DNA from 2 places in the Bacillus sp. mrc49 genome. Region 1 is predicted to be linked to the other one. Evidence: riboswitches for the same ligand, from Rfam matches in the RefSeq annotation. Region 1 holds a riboswitch; the other holds the start of a gene.
What was found. A riboswitch is a leader RNA that binds a small molecule or an ion and turns the genes downstream of it on or off. The one in region 1 is predicted to bind thiamine pyrophosphate.
Positions count from the first base shown of each region.

Region 2: linked by a shared signal. The riboswitch ahead of CVN76_RS22730 (ABC transporter substrate-binding protein) and the one ahead of tenA (thiaminase II) in region 1 are both predicted to bind thiamine pyrophosphate.

Region 1 is NZ_PHNG01000800.1:349,594-357,140, forward strand. Features, by position in the region: gene CVN76_RS28020 (aldehyde dehydrogenase family protein) at 1-1,220, opposite strand, end outside; gene CVN76_RS28025 (MFS transporter) at 1,477-2,682, shown strand; gene thiE (thiamine phosphate synthase) at 2,720-3,352, opposite strand; gene thiM (hydroxyethylthiazole kinase) at 3,333-4,154, opposite strand; gene thiD (bifunctional hydroxymethylpyrimidine kinase/phosphomethylpyrimidine kinase) at 4,151-4,957, opposite strand; gene thiW (energy coupling factor transporter S component ThiW) at 4,926-5,453, opposite strand; gene tenA (thiaminase II) at 5,463-6,152, opposite strand; TPP riboswitch at 6,245-6,349, opposite strand; SAM riboswitch class I at 6,499-6,603, shown strand; gene CVN76_RS28055 (Fur-regulated basic protein FbpA) at 6,765-6,953, shown strand; gene CVN76_RS28060 (aspartyl-phosphate phosphatase Spo0E family protein) at 7,207-7,383, shown strand; gene CVN76_RS28065 (GNAT family N-acetyltransferase) at 7,477-7,547, opposite strand, start outside.
Region 2 is NZ_PHNG01000762.1:24,817-32,363, reverse strand. Features, by position in the region: gene mbcS (acyl-CoA synthetase MbcS) at 1-395, shown strand, start outside; gene CVN76_RS22745 (amidohydrolase) at 539-2,170, shown strand; gene rarD (EamA family transporter RarD) at 2,218-3,147, shown strand; gene CVN76_RS22735 (protein-glutamine gamma-glutamyltransferase) at 3,207-4,037, opposite strand; TPP riboswitch at 4,265-4,374, shown strand; gene CVN76_RS22730 (ABC transporter substrate-binding protein) at 4,502-5,506, shown strand; gene CVN76_RS22725 (thiamine-binding protein) at 5,518-5,802, shown strand; gene CVN76_RS22720 (ABC transporter permease) at 5,799-6,581, shown strand; gene CVN76_RS22715 (ABC transporter ATP-binding protein) at 6,556-7,308, shown strand; gene CVN76_RS22710 (TatD family hydrolase) at 7,328-7,547, shown strand, end outside.

The sequences.
Region 1 (7,547 bases):
GGCATTGCGGCAATGACCGGCCCGAAAATCTCTTCCTTGGCAATGGTCATTTCCTCTTCAACGCCAGCGAAAATGGTAGGGGAGACAAAGTAGCCTTGTTCACCTGGTTTATTGCCGCCGACAAGAACTTCAGCACCTTCGTTTTTCCCCTTTTCAATATAGCCCATTACCCGGTTTTGCTGTTCCGCTGAAACAAGCGGTCCGATTTGTGTATTGGGATCTAGACCTGCCCCTTGTTTGATGTTTTGGGCATGACTGGCCATATCGGCAACAACATTGTCATAATGTTTCTTTTGAATGTAAACCCTTGAGCCTGCACAGCATACCTGCCCTTGGTTGAACATGACTCCATTAAGGGCTCCGGGGATTGCTTTCGAGAAATCGGCATCGGGAAGGATGATGTTTGGAGATTTTCCTCCAAGCTCCAATGTGACGCGTTTCAAGGAATAGGAAGCGGAACGCATGATCAGTTTTCCGACTTCGGTCGATCCAGTAAAGGCAATTTTGTTTACTTGAGGATGGTCGACAAGTGCTTGTCCGGCCGTTTCACCAAAACCAGGAACGATATTGACGACGCCATCCGGGAAACCGGCTTCCGCGATTAATTCAGCTAAATAAAGGGCGGATAGGGGAGTTTGCTCCGCTGGCTTCAAGATGACCGTACAGCCTGTCGCAAGTGCCGCCCCAAGCTTCCACATCGCCATGAGAAGCGGAAAGTTCCAAGGGATGATTTGACCAACAACACCGACGGGCTCATGTTTCGTATAATTAAAGTAGTTTCCGCTTACGGGAATGGTCTGTCCGACAATCTTGGTGGACCAGCCGGCGAAATATCTCATATGTTCAATCGCCAAAGGAATGTCAGCATTGGTGGTTTCACTGATTGGCTTTCCATTATCCAATGTTTCCAGTTGGGCGAGCTCGGTTTTATTTTCTTCCATTAAATCTGCTAGTTTATACATAAGCCTGCTGCGGGTTGCTGCGCTCATTCTTGACCAAGGACCTTCGTCGAATGCCTTGCGTGCAGCTTTTACGGCTAAATCAATGTCTTCTTTATCTGCTTCATATACATCGGCAAGTTTTTGTCCTGTGGCAGGATTGGGCGTGGAGAAGGTTTTTTTTGAAGCACTTTCTACGAATTGGCCATTAATATAAAGCTTTTTTGGCCCGGTTAAAAATTTTTGCAGCTTTCCACTTACTTCTAACGTTAGATTTGTCATTAATTACCCTCCTGAATTTGATGATCTTGGGCAAAACATGATGACTTCTTGTTAACGCTATATGCCAATTATTATCATAAATCAAAAAGAAGGAATATTCAAATTATATGATTCCAGATTCTGTTAGAGGCGTTGCTTCTAACTGTCAAAACTTTTTGTCATGACATCTGTATTTACTATGGTAAAAAAGAAAGTTAATAGGTAAAATGAATAAGGATAAAATAACGAGAAGGTCTAAAGGTTTCAGGAGGATTATATGGGAAATGATGCGAAAATGATCTCACAGCGGAAATTGCTTGGTGTTGCGGGACTTGGTTGGATGTTCGATGCACTTGATGTCGGTATGCTTTCCTTCATCATTGTTGCATTGAAACAGGAATGGAGCTTAACCAGTGAACAGGTTGGCTGGATAGGAAGCATAAATTCCATCGGGATGGCTGTTGGAGCCGTTTTCTTTGGGATGATGGCCGATAGGGCTGGAAGGAAGAATGTCTTCATCATTACATTATTACTATTTTCGATTGCAAGTGGTTTGTCTGCAGCAGTCAGTACACTCAGTTTGTTCTTGATTTTGCGATTTTTGATCGGAATGGGATTAGGAGGGGAGCTTCCTGTTGCCTCGACATTGGTTTCGGAAAGTGTTGAAGCTAGTAAAAGGGGGAGGGTCGTCGTCCTGCTTGAAAGCTTCTGGGCGGTTGGCTGGATATTGGCGGCACTGATTTCCTTTTTCATCATTCCGGCTTATGGCTGGCGGGTTGCACTTCTTTTAAGTGCCGTTCCTGCTTTATATGCGCTGTATCTGCGCTTGAAATTGCCGGATTCACCCAAATATAACGAGCTTGAAAAGAAGATGAGGCCCTCTGCATTCAGTAATTTGAAAAGTGTCTGGAAAAAGGAATATTTGCGCCAGACAATCGTATTGTGGATATTATGGTTTTGTGTCGTCTTTTCCTATTATGGAATGTTTTTATGGCTGCCGAGTGTCATGGTCCTAAAGGGCTTTAGCATGATCCAAAGCTTCGAATATGTATTGATCATGACGCTTGCACAGCTTCCGGGCTATTTTTCGGCAGCATGGCTGATCGAAAAGGCAGGACGTAAATTCGTTCTGATCACATACTTGATCGGTACGGCCATCAGTGCCTATTTCTTTGGCTCGGCCGAAGAGTTAGCTCTCCTTATTGCATCTGGAATGTTTCTGTCATTCTTCAATCTGGGAGCATGGGGTGCACTTTATGCATATACACCTGAGCAGTACCCAACCGCGGTTCGAGGTACAGGCACTGGGTTAGCGGCCGGCATCGGCAGGATAGGCGGTGTCCTCGGACCATTGCTTGTCGGGTATTTGGTTGCTTCAAGCACTCCGATTTCGACGATTTTCACTATATTTACAATCGCCATTCTCGTGGGTGCCATTGCAGTAGCCTTCGGTAAAGAAACAAAGAATACCGTTTTGACATAAAGGTGGAGGGGACTGAATGGTAGTCCCCTCTTTTGCGTCATGTGAATACTTTTATCATTTCTAATAGGGATGTGGAAGCCTCCCGCGGATTTTTTGCATTCATGATGGCTGAAACGACGGCGGCTCCGGCCAGGCCTCTATCAGTAAGTGAGGCAATGTTATCGGAATTGATACCCCCGATGGCCACAGCTGGAATCGATACGCTTCGGCAGATATCCTCCAAATCGCGGATCGCCATTGGCGTTGCATCTTGCTTTGTCTTCGTAGGGAAAACCGAACCAACGCCGATATAGTCCGCACCATCTCGTTCCGCTTCGAGAGCTTCCTTCAGATTCGAAACGGATACACCGATAATCATTTCTTCTGGGACCATTTGCTTGATGACGGAAAGAGGGAGGTCATCCTGGCCAATATGTATCCCGTCCGCGCCAATAGCGAGGGCTATATCCACCCGGTCATTAATGATCAGGGGAGTGGACAATTCGTTCAATACCTGCTTTAAGGCCGCAGCTTTTCTATAAAAGGACAGGGATGAATTGTTCTTCTCCCTAAGTTGTACAGCCGAAACGCCACCAGCAATCGATTCCGAGATGATTTTGGTCAAGTTTACAATATCTATCGACTCTTCCGTAACTAAATATAGGCTTAAATCAATGTGTGATTTCTTCATTCATTTTCACCTCATTCATCCACATTTCCTTATCCATTCTTGATATTGCGTCAATTAAGCGCACCCGAAAGGTTCCTGTGCCTTCATGCTTTTGCAAGGTTTCAGCAGCGATCTCCCCTGAAATGCTCATCGTCGAGATCCCGGCAACTGCTGCAGCATAATAGTCGTCCGTGATTCCGGAAAAGGCGCCGATAAGTGCGGTGGCCATACATCCCGTGCCTGTTACATTCGTTAATAGAACGTTTCCGTTATCAATGAGGGATGTGTGCTTCCCATTGCTAACAGCGTCGATGGCCCCGCTGACCACGACGACACTATTCAACCTTTTTGCTGCAGAAAAAGCAAGAGCCTCATTGCTTATCGTCAGTTCCTCTGAGTCGACTCCCCGTGTAACGATATCGCCGCCGATCAAACGGTGAATCTCGCTCGCATTACCGCGGATGATCTGGAAGGAGACCTTCTTTAGAAGCTCACTAACTTTCTCTGTTCGATACGGTGTGGCGCCAACTCCCACAGGATCCAAAATGACCGGGATATTTCTGGAGTTTGCCGTCCTCCCGGCTATCTCCATGGCTTCCAGGGATTTTTCATCAATCGTACCGAAATTCAGGACAAGTGCATCCGCCAACTTGACCATCGCTTCGACTTCCTTGGGACTGGATGTCATCACAGGTGATCCACCGATGGCAAGCGTGGCATTTGCACAGTCGTTGACCGTAACAAAGTTGGTGATTTGGTGTACAAGTGGTTTTCTTTCTTTTACCTTTTCAAACAAGTCAGCTGCCGAAAACTTTATATTCATATGGATTCACTCCGTTCTTTTTTTGAAAATGAATGAAAATGATGGACAGGCCCATGTCCCCCTCCTATTGAAAAACTATTGCGTATCGCTTCGGAGATATACAGCTTGGCCTGCTCAATCGACTCTTGCAAAGATTGTCCATTCGCCAAGTTGGATGCAATCGCGGAGGATAGGGTACAGCCAGTCCCGTGAGTGTTTTTCGTATGGATTCTTTCTCCTTTTATCCAGTGAAAGTTCTTCCCATCATAAAAGAGGTCGTTTGGGTTTCCCTCTGCATGCCCCCCTTTAAGTAAAACGGCATTGGAACCCAATTCAATCAAGGATAAACAGGCTTTGTAAAAGTCTTGCTCCGTTCGAATCGATAAACCAGTAAGTACCTCCGCCTCCGGTACATTAGGGGTAATGAGCGTTGCAAGCGGGAGCAATTTCGTTTTTAGGGCAGTGACGGCTTTTCCGTCCAGCAAATGGTGGCCGCTTTTGGAAATCATGACTGGGTCAAGGATGACGATGGCCGGTAAGTAGGTATTAAGAGCTTCAGCGACTGTTTCGACAATTTCTTTTGAACCAAGCATGCCGATTTTTACTGCATCGACGTGTATATCTTCGAAAACGGCAGCCATTTGATCAGTGATGATATCCGTGTCTATCGCCTGAACGGAACGTACTTCCTTTGTGTTTTGTGCAGTGACGGCCGTGATGACGGACATCCCGAAGATCCCATGTGCAGAAAATGTTTTGATATCGGCTTGTATCCCGGCGCCGCCGCCTGAGTCAGAGCCTGCGATGGTTAATGCTTTTTTCATGGAAAAACCCCTTCATATAAGTATTTTTCAATAATATTTTCAGTAAAATGAAAGCGAAAATGGCACCTGTCATTGAACTGAGCATAAAAGCTGGCATAATGCCAAAAAGAGCTGCTTTTTCCCCCAAGAGGAGTACCGCGATCGGATAACAGGCAAGCGAACCTAGAAGACCGGTCCCCGTCACTTCCCCTAGACAGGCGAAAGTCAATCGCTTTGTTTTACGATAAAGGTACGCAGCCAGCAGTGCACCGATCATACTGCCAGGAAAGGCGAAAAGTGACCCCGTACCAGATATATTTCTCAACATGGAAACGAGGAAAGCTTGAGTAACCGCATAAGCAGGGCCGAGTAAAACAGCTGTCAGGACATTGGCCAGGTGCTGAATGGGAAAAGCTTTCACAAATCCTACCGGGATGAATATAAAGGAACTGGTTATAGTCGTTATGGCCGTGATCATTGCCGTCAACGTCATTTTTCTGATTGTGTTGATCATCATGTCTATGACCTACAAGGGCCAATCCTGCTCATTTTGAACCATATCCCAGAATAAATATTCGTAGCGGGAGGTCACCAAGAAGTGCTTTTCCAGTCTCTGCAGTTCTTTTTCAGGCATTCCTTCCGTCAATTCCTCCAATAAAGCAATCAGCCACTTATGTGCTTCACCGAATTCTGGGGAGGAATAGGATTCAATCCATTTTGCATAGGGATTGTTATCCAAATCTTTGCCATTTCGTTCTTTTAAAAGCAGACCGATTTCATAATAATCCCAGGCACAAGGGAGAAGACAGGCGATTAAATCTGCCAATGTACCATGTTGAGCAGCATTCAGCATGTAACCCGAATAGGCAAGGGTAGTGGGAGTAGGTTCCGTATCCTCCAATTGCTTTGGAGTAATTCCGAATTCCAAGGCATAATGCCTATGGATATCCATTTCGACCTGTATCGTTTCATTCAAGATTTCCGCAAACTTTGCCATGGTTTCAACATTATGCGCTTTAATGACACCTAAAGCGAAAAGCTTGGAATAATCCATCAAATAGATATAGTCCTGCTTCAAGTAATAAGCAAACTTATGTTCAGGAAGCGTTCCGGTTCCGATAGCTTGGACAAAGGGATGTGAATGGTTCCTTTCCCAAATTTCCTTTGCGCGTGCATGAAGTCTGTCACTGAAGGTTTCTGTTTTAATATTTTTCATGTTCATCCCCCTTTATATAGAATCATTATTTAGAGCCAATAAAAAAACCCGTTCCTGAATAACGGAACGGGGCAGATGGATAAAGCCGAAATGGGCGATATCATCCACTTTCCTCCGCCGGTATGAGCCGGTTCAGGTTCAAAGGGTCCGGAAATTACTTCCATCTCAGTCTTGACAAGACTCCCCTAGTGGTGTGCATTGTATGTAATTACTGACATCATATCAGAAAGCCAAGAAAATGCAACCCGCCTTTGAAAGGGAGGAGAGTGGAAAAAAGGGGAACGAGGCAATTGACTTTTGTGAATTATTGGGATAAAATAATGTTCACATCATTTATATAATTGAATTCTTATCCAGAGAGGTGGAGGGACTTGGCCCTATGAAACCTCGGCAGCAGACCCATAATGGGAACTGTGCTACATCCAACAAGCGATCGCTTGGAAGATAAGAAGAGCCGTCCGGACCCTGTCAGCCTCTTCTTTAATTGAAGAGGCTTTTATTTTTGTAAAATAGTGTTTAAGGACATAATAGAAAAGGTATATATAATTTGGTGAAATTGAAACTTGTTAAGGTAGCTTAGGCTCTAAGCTGACAAGGAAAGGAGCCATTAACATGGCAGAAGTATTTAAGTGGATCGAACAGAGGAAGGCGTTGCTGATAGAAGAGCTATTGGCGAAAGGAGTATACAAAACCTCTGATGAAAGGCACCTTTATGATGCCCCTTTAAAAGTATTGGAAGATGAATATAAGATCGTTATAAATAGGTCTGATAGCGAGTCTCCTACAGAATGGATGACATAGCAAGAAGCAGGCGATCATTCAATAAAGATCATGTATATAGAAGGAAGCATTCGCAGTGTACATCGGTGAATGCTTTTTTATATGGAAAGATTGTTGTCACAAAAAATACATATTTAAAAGATTTTATAGGAATTTTGTCACATTTGTCCGCTAAAAAAACACATTTTTCCTTTCTGAGATAGTTGATTTTAACTACGAGTTTCATTATGATTGAAAGTGTAAAAATATTGAATATATGGGAGGTGTATATAAATTGCTTTCCAAAAAGGTTACCCCAGAAAGAATAGAAGAGAAGAGAAAAGAGATGATGGAATTGGCAAATATTTTTGGTATAAACAGTCTTCTGACGATTCAAGCTAGTCAAGAATTGGATACCCTGTTAAACGCGTTAACAAAGGATTTGAAAGCTGAATATTCAGGGGATTCCTAGTTTTCTTGAAATCGTGAATCTGATATACACATGATGGTGAATTTCTCCATGTAAACAAAAAAACTATTGCTGAAGGCAATAGCTTTTGAATAATCATGCTTCTATACGTTTACCAAGGATGACCAAATCCCGTTCAATGCCATCGAGCTCGGCAACTTGCGGTA
Region 2 (7,547 bases), on a different contig from region 1:
ATATTACCGGCGATCAGGCGAAAAAGGATGAAGAAGGTTATTTCTGGTTTGAAGGGCGTGCCGATGATATCATCATCAGCTCTGGATATACCATCGGGCCATTTGAAGTGGAAGATGCACTTGTCAAGCATCCGTATGTGAAAGAGTGTGCCGTTGTAGCCAGTCCTGATGAAATGAGGGGTCATGTGGTCAAGGCGTATGTCGTCTTGATGGATGATATCGACCCGCTTGGCGAGGACCTGGTCAAAACACTCCAAACACATGTAAAAGAATCGACGGCCCCATATAAATATCCAAGGAAAATCGAGTTTCTTGATGAGCTTCCGAAAACGACCTCCGGTAAAATCAAACGGGTTGATTTACGGAAAAGGGAAGAAGGAATCCTGAATAACTAATCGTGAGCATTGGTCAGCCATCCGGCTGACTTTTTTTCTATGGACGGGATGGCATGGAATCTTACCTATGGGAATCTGTGGAATGAGATGGTACACTTACTGCATATCCGTAAGAAACATTTAATAAGGAGTGTAAAGCCGGTATGGGAACGTTATGGTTCAATGGGTCCATTTATACGATGATTAAAGAAGGAGATCGGGTGGAGGCTCTTTTCAGTGAAAAGGGCGTGATAGTCGACACGGGCAGTCTTGCTTATATAAGACAGGCGTATGCCGGCAATATTTCCAGGGAAATCGACTTAAAAGGACAAACGATGCTTCCGGGGTTGGTGGACAGCCACCTTCATTTGGTCGGGCATGGCGAGCGCCTGCTTCGTCTAGACCTTTCCTTGATGGAAGCCCGGGATGCCATTCTGAGCGCCCTCAAGGAAAAGTGCGCCGTCACACCCGCAGGAAAGTGGATTGTCGCTGAAGGATGGAATGAAAATGAATGGACTGATCCTGACTTGATTTTACGGGATGAGCTTGATGCGATATCGACGGAGCATCCCATCGTCTTGAAAAGAATCTGCCGCCATGCCTTGGTGGTCAATTCCAGTGCCCTCTTGGCAGCGGATATCAAGGAGGAGGCAGAAGAACCGGCAGGCGGTGTGATATGCCGATATCCCGATGGGCGATTAAATGGTCTATTCAAGGAAAGTCAGGCACAGAACTTGATTTTAGACAGCCTTCCCGGCATTGACCAGGACTATATCGAAGCTGCGCTTTCAGAGGCGATACAAGATGCGCATAAGCTTGGACTGACGGGAGGCCATACGGAGGACCTCCATTATTACAATGGCTTCGTTCCGACTTACGAGGCGTTTAAATCGGTCATCGAGGATAAGGGGATGGCCTTTCGAGCCAATTTGCTCGTACATCATGAGGCCCTTGAAGATATGCTGGCAGCAGGAGGCCGTTATCAAGAGGGAACGCAATATATCAAGTTCGATAGCATGAAAATATTCACCGATGGCTCCTTAGGGGGGCATACAGCCTTGCTGAGCGAGCCGTATGCAGATCAAAGCGGTACGAATGGCGTAGCGATATTCACGGAAGCAGAGCTTCGCCATTGGGTGCAAAAAGCAAGGCAGGCAGACATGCCGATTGCGGCCCATGCCATTGGCGATCTTGCGTTTGAATATGTATTGAATGCCATTGAAGCTCTGCCTCCGAAAGACGGACTGCATGATCGGCTCATACATGCCCAGATCGTCCGGCCGGAGCTGCTGGAGCGGGCAGTCAAACTGCCGGTGATCTTTGATATCCAGCCCGGTTTCGTACCGTCCGATTTTCCTTGGGTGGAAGAAAAGGTTCCGGCAAAGCTATTGGCATCCTCATACGCCTGGAAAACCTATTTGAATATGGGAATCACTTGTGCGGGCGGTTCAGATGCACCGATCGAGCCATTGAATCCAATCTTGGGGATCCATGCAGCTGTCACGAGAGCGAAAATCGATAGTGATGATGCGGGATATGGCTTGGCTGAAAGGCTTACCGTTTTTGAGGCATTTTCTCTATATACGAAAGGGAGTGCCGCGGCAATTGGCCAGGAAAAGCGGCGCGGTATGATCTTCAAAGGGTATGATGCCGACTTTACCGTATTTGATTTGGATGTCTTTGCAGTGAAGCCTGATGATCTCCTAACAGCTCAAGCGGTCATGACGGTCATTGATGACAGGATCATGTATGATGAAAATAACAGTTGCAAAACGAGTCATCGGAATGCAGAATAGGTAGATGGTTTTAAAAGATCAAGGAATGAATGGAAAGAAGGCAGGTTATGAAAGTGAATGAACAAAAAGAAGGGGCGATCTATGCCGCTCTTTCTTATATGATGTGGGGAATTGTTCCGGTGTACTGGAAATTCCTCCAGGGGGTCGGTGCAACAGAGATACTGGCGCAAAGGGTATTATGGTCTTTCGTCTTCATGCTGGTGTTATTGCTGTTCATGAAAAAATGGCAAGCGTTTCTTGACTATGTCAAGAATATAGTTCGTAACCCGAAACTCTTTATGGCTTTACTTACAGCGTCACTGCTCGTTACAGCTAACTGGGGAGTGTTCATCTGGGCCGTTAACTCCGGCCGGATTCTCGACACCAGCCTTGGCTATTATATCAATCCGCTAGTCAGCGTCCTCTTGGGCGTGATCGTCTTAAAGGAAAAATTGAGCGGAGCGCAAATCATGTCGTTCGCGCTTGCCGGAATCGGTGTTTTGATCCTTGGGATTCATTTTGGCACCATTCCCTGGGTCTCCCTTGTCTTGGCGATGACCTTTGGATTGTACGGATTGGCGAAAAAAATGATCAAGGCCGAATCGGCGATCGGGCTGACGCTAGAAACGATGATGGTGACGCCCCTCGCCCTTGGTTACCTGATATACTTATCGGCCCAGGCAGACATGAAATTCTTTACAGCTGGGAGCACAGGCTTGCTGTTGGTTGGCGGCGGGATCGTCACGGCGCTACCTCTTTTATACTTTGCAAAAGGAGCAGAAAAGATCCCGCTTTCGATGCTTGGCATTTTTCAATATATCGCTCCGACCTTATCTTTACTGATCGGTGTATTCGTCTATCATGAAAGTTTTACCAAAGCACATCTTTTAGCCTTTTTGTTCATATGGTCTGCTTTGGCCGTTTATACACTTTCCATCACGAAATGGGGGCAGGCAAGCGCCCGCAGGTTCAAAGAAAAGAGGAATATGGGTGCATGAATGAAAAAGATGCTTGGCGGAGCTTTTCCTCCAAGCATTTTTTTATGCAGGGCCATGCATCAGGATAGGTGAAACGTCGAACCTATTTCAGAAACGATCAAATCAGGGAGGCTGTTGAGACGGGGTATCTGTTCTTTCCGGATGGGATAGGGTTGGACTGTGTCAAAATAATAGGAACTGTCAAGGCTGACGATATGGTCTGTCAGGTAGGCCGATATGGTTGCATTCGATTTTCTATTATCGTTTAACTCATCAATGATTCCTTTAGAATTGGTAATGCCGATCCCGTGGCCAAAAAAGAGATTTTTCCCTAATAATATCGCATTTTCCCCTTGCCATTCAGGCTTTTTTTCATCATGTTCCGGGTTTTTGAAATACACGCAGTCCCCTGGTAAATAATCGGTGCCGCGGTGAACGAGCAGGATCATATTCGTTGGGGGATGCCAGTCATATAGAACGAGGTCTGAAAAAAGATAGTCAAACTTCCGCGGGCCGATTACATCCATGATCCCCATTAAGAACGTGACGACTATTGCTGTCCCGCATTCGAAAGCATATAGCGTTCCATTTTGGAAAATATCTGCAATGGCAACATGGGGAGGAATTCCTGGCTGAAGGGTGAAGGTGCCATCCTTTGCAAGGTGCCAATATCGTTGATTTGTTTCCGATTCATCGAGTGTAGCAAATTCAGCACCGCTTTTATCTAATGAAATGGCTGCCTCCATGACTCGAAGCCTCAATTGAATGTCGAAATTAAGTTCCTCCAAGTTCCGGTATTCAAAAACGGTCGCATATCCCGCCAGCAATTGTAGCAGTTCCAGCGCCTTGGCAGAGGGTATTCCTGGCTGGAGTTGACTGATATCTAACCATTTGTGATTAATCTTGATCATGATCATATCCACCTTTTGCTTATGAGTTATGAATCTGGTACATGGAAATGTCTGCAGGTCATGGTCATTATATGATTATCCGCATGGAAGTGATTATGTGAAGGAGGAAAAGTGCCGGTAATGAAGCATGTTTCGGATGGCAGATGTAGGAGATTTTTTAACGGAAGCAAATTAGTTTTCCCTTTTCCCGATGAATTGATATAATGATAGAGAAAAGTCCATATGTGCGAGAAATGTAGGGGAGCCAGTAATGCTGGCTGAGATTGCATCCTTTAGATGCTGACTCTTAGAACCTGATCTGGATGGTGCCAGCGGAGGGAACATATTATGACAGATTTTCCGTTTTGTATGTTAACGTCCGAATTCATCTTCGGGCGTTTTTTGTTTTATGATTGGCAAAATGCACCTGGCGCCCTTAATATTCCTGCATGTGGATCTTATACGATGAGTAGGAGGATACCCGCTTGAATAAATTTTTGCCATTGCTGACTTCGTTGTTCCTTTTAGCTGGATGTGGCGCCGGCGGAACGAACGAAAAAGATGAAGCAACAAAAAAGGAAGATAATGAAGGATTGAAAAAAGTGTCGGTCGTTCTCGATTGGACACCGAATACAAACCATACAGGATTGTATGTAGCCAAGGAAAAGGGGTATTTTAAAGAACAAGGATTGGATGTCGATATCATCATGCCAGGTGAAGCCGGTGCGGATAAGCTGGTGGCCTCCGGGAAATCCGAATTTGGCGTAAGCTACCAGGAAGGCATTACCCAGGCCCGCGTCCAAGGTGTGCCGATCGTTTCACTGGCTGCAGTCATCCAGCATAATACCTCTGGATTCGCATCTCCAGCGGATAAAAACATTAAATCCCCTAAGGATTTTGAAGGGAAAACATATGGTGGCTGGGGGTCACCGGTAGAAAAGGCCATCATGGATTCGCTCATGAAAAAAGAAAATGCGGATGTAAATAAAGTCGATATCGTCAATACAGGGGATGCTGATTTTTTCACTTCAGTTAAAAGGGATGTAGACTTCGCCTGGATTTATTATGGATGGACAGGTGTCGAGGCCGAGCTGAGAAATGAAAAGCTGAATATGATTTACTTGACTGATTACTCGGATAAGCTCGATTACTATACGCCTGTTCTGACAACGAACGAAAAGCTGATCAAAGAAGATCCAGACACGGTTAAGGCATTCGTTCATGCAGCTTCTGAAGGGTATCAGTTTGCGATTGATGATCCCGATGCGGCAGCGGACATTTTAATGAAGGCCGCTCCGGACCTGGATGCCAAACTAGTGAGGAAGAGCCAGGCGTGGCTTGCGGATAAATATCAGGATGATGCTCCGCGCTGGGGTGAACAAAAGCTTGATATATGGAAGAATTACAGTGATTGGATGAGAGAAAATAAGCTTCTTGAAGGTGATTTTAAACCTGAAGAGGCGTTTACCAACGAATTTTTACCTAATTAGGAGGAAAAAAAATGGCCAGTTCTTTAATCAGTATACAAATTATTCCTAAAGGTGAAAATGTCATTCCTTTAGTCGATGAAGCAATCAAGATCATAGATGAATCAGGTGTCAAATACGAGGTTCACCCCCTGGAAACAACCATGGAGGGCGAGCTTTCCCAGCTATTTGCGGTGATAGAAAAAATGAATCAAAGAATGATTGAACTAGGTTCGCCGAATGTCATTTCCCAAGTCAAAATATTATATCAGCCGAGCGGGATCACGATGGATACGTTGACGGAGAAGTATCGGGCATGATCGGAAGAAGGATTTGGAAGAAGGGGGCTCCCTTCTTTCTTTTAGTATTGCTGCTGATCGCATGGGAGTCAGCGACAGCGATATTGAAAATCGAAAAATGGCTGCTTCCTGCTCCATCTGCCATTTTCATTGAAGGAATCGAGTCTTTTCATAATCTATTGGGACACCTATTATCAACGACCGAGCTTGCGATATCCGGTTTTTTAATTGGAAGCTGTATCGGCTTATTGATTGCTGCGGCCTTACATCTGTTTTCAGGTGTGAAAGATGCCGTCTATCCCTTGCTCATTTTGTCACAGAATATTCCCATCATCGTGCTGGCACCGCTTTTAGTGATCTGGTTTGGCTTTGGGATGCTGCCTAAGCTCATCGTCATTTCCCTTGTATGCTTTTTTCCGGTTGCCGTTGCCTCATTGGATGGCCTGCGCCAGACACCGTATGAACTCAAGCATTATTTTAAGATGATGGGAGCGGGAAACAGACAGTTGTTTTGGAAGCTCGAACTTCCCCACTCGATTCCGTCCATTTTCTCCGGCCTCAAAATCTCGGCGACCTATAGTGTAATGGGTGCAGTCATTTCGGAGTGGCTCGGGGCGAAATCCGGGATTGGCGTATATATGACACTCGCCTCCTCGGCGTTCAGGACCGATCGGGTGTTTGTAGCCATTTTCATCATTATGGGAATGAGCCTGCTCTTTTTTGGAATCATCACCCTACTGGAGAGGTACCTTGTTTCATGGAAGCGGAAGGAGGATGAAAAGCATGCATCTGGAAATTAAAGACGTTTCCTATTCCTTTGATGGTAAACAGAATATTTTAGAGAAGCTGAATGTTCATGTGGGTGAAGGGGAATTCGTCACGATCCTTGGACCATCCGGCAGTGGAAAAAGTACATTGTTTCACTTGACCGGCGGCATTTTGAAGCCGGACCATGGCGACATTTTACTCGACGGAAAGAAAATAAATGGCTTAAAAGGCCATATAAGCTATATGCCCCAACAGCCCTCGCTATTACCTTGGAGAACGGTTATGGAAAATGTCCTGCTAGGAAGTGAACTTGCCGGGATTAAAGACAAAAAAAGAGCCAAGGCCTTGTTGATCAAAGCAGGGTTGGGAGAGTATGAACAAGCATATCCGCACGAATTATCCGGCGGCATGAAGCAAAGGGCCGCATTTATCCGAAGCATCTTGAGCCCTCAGGATTTAATGTGCCTTGACGAACCCTTTTCCGCTTTGGATGAACTGACTAGGGTGCAGATGCAAAAATGGCTGATGTCATTTTGGGAGGAATATCGGCGGTCGGTGCTTTTCGTTACACATAGCATCGATGAAGCGGTGTTCCTTTCCGATAGGATATACGTGTTATCATCCAAACCGGCATCTGTCATCAAGGAGGTTGTCGTTCCATTTCCAAGGCCAAGGAGGGAAGAACAGCTTCTCAGTGATGAATTCTTTCAGTTGAAACGGGAATTATATGCCGCACTGAAGCCAACCTTCACTACATAAGCCAAGGAGGGTATGATGCATGAAAATCATCGACAGCCATATCCATTTTGATCAATATGATGGAAGGGTGCAGGAGCAAATACTCGCGGATATGGAAATGGTGCAGGTGGAGTCACTGCTGACGGTTTCCATGGATTTGGAATCTTCCATCATAAATGACCAGCTATCACGCAAAGATTCACGAATTAAGCCAGCCTTTGGGTTTCACCCCGAACAGCCCCTTCCTAGTGAACAGGAAA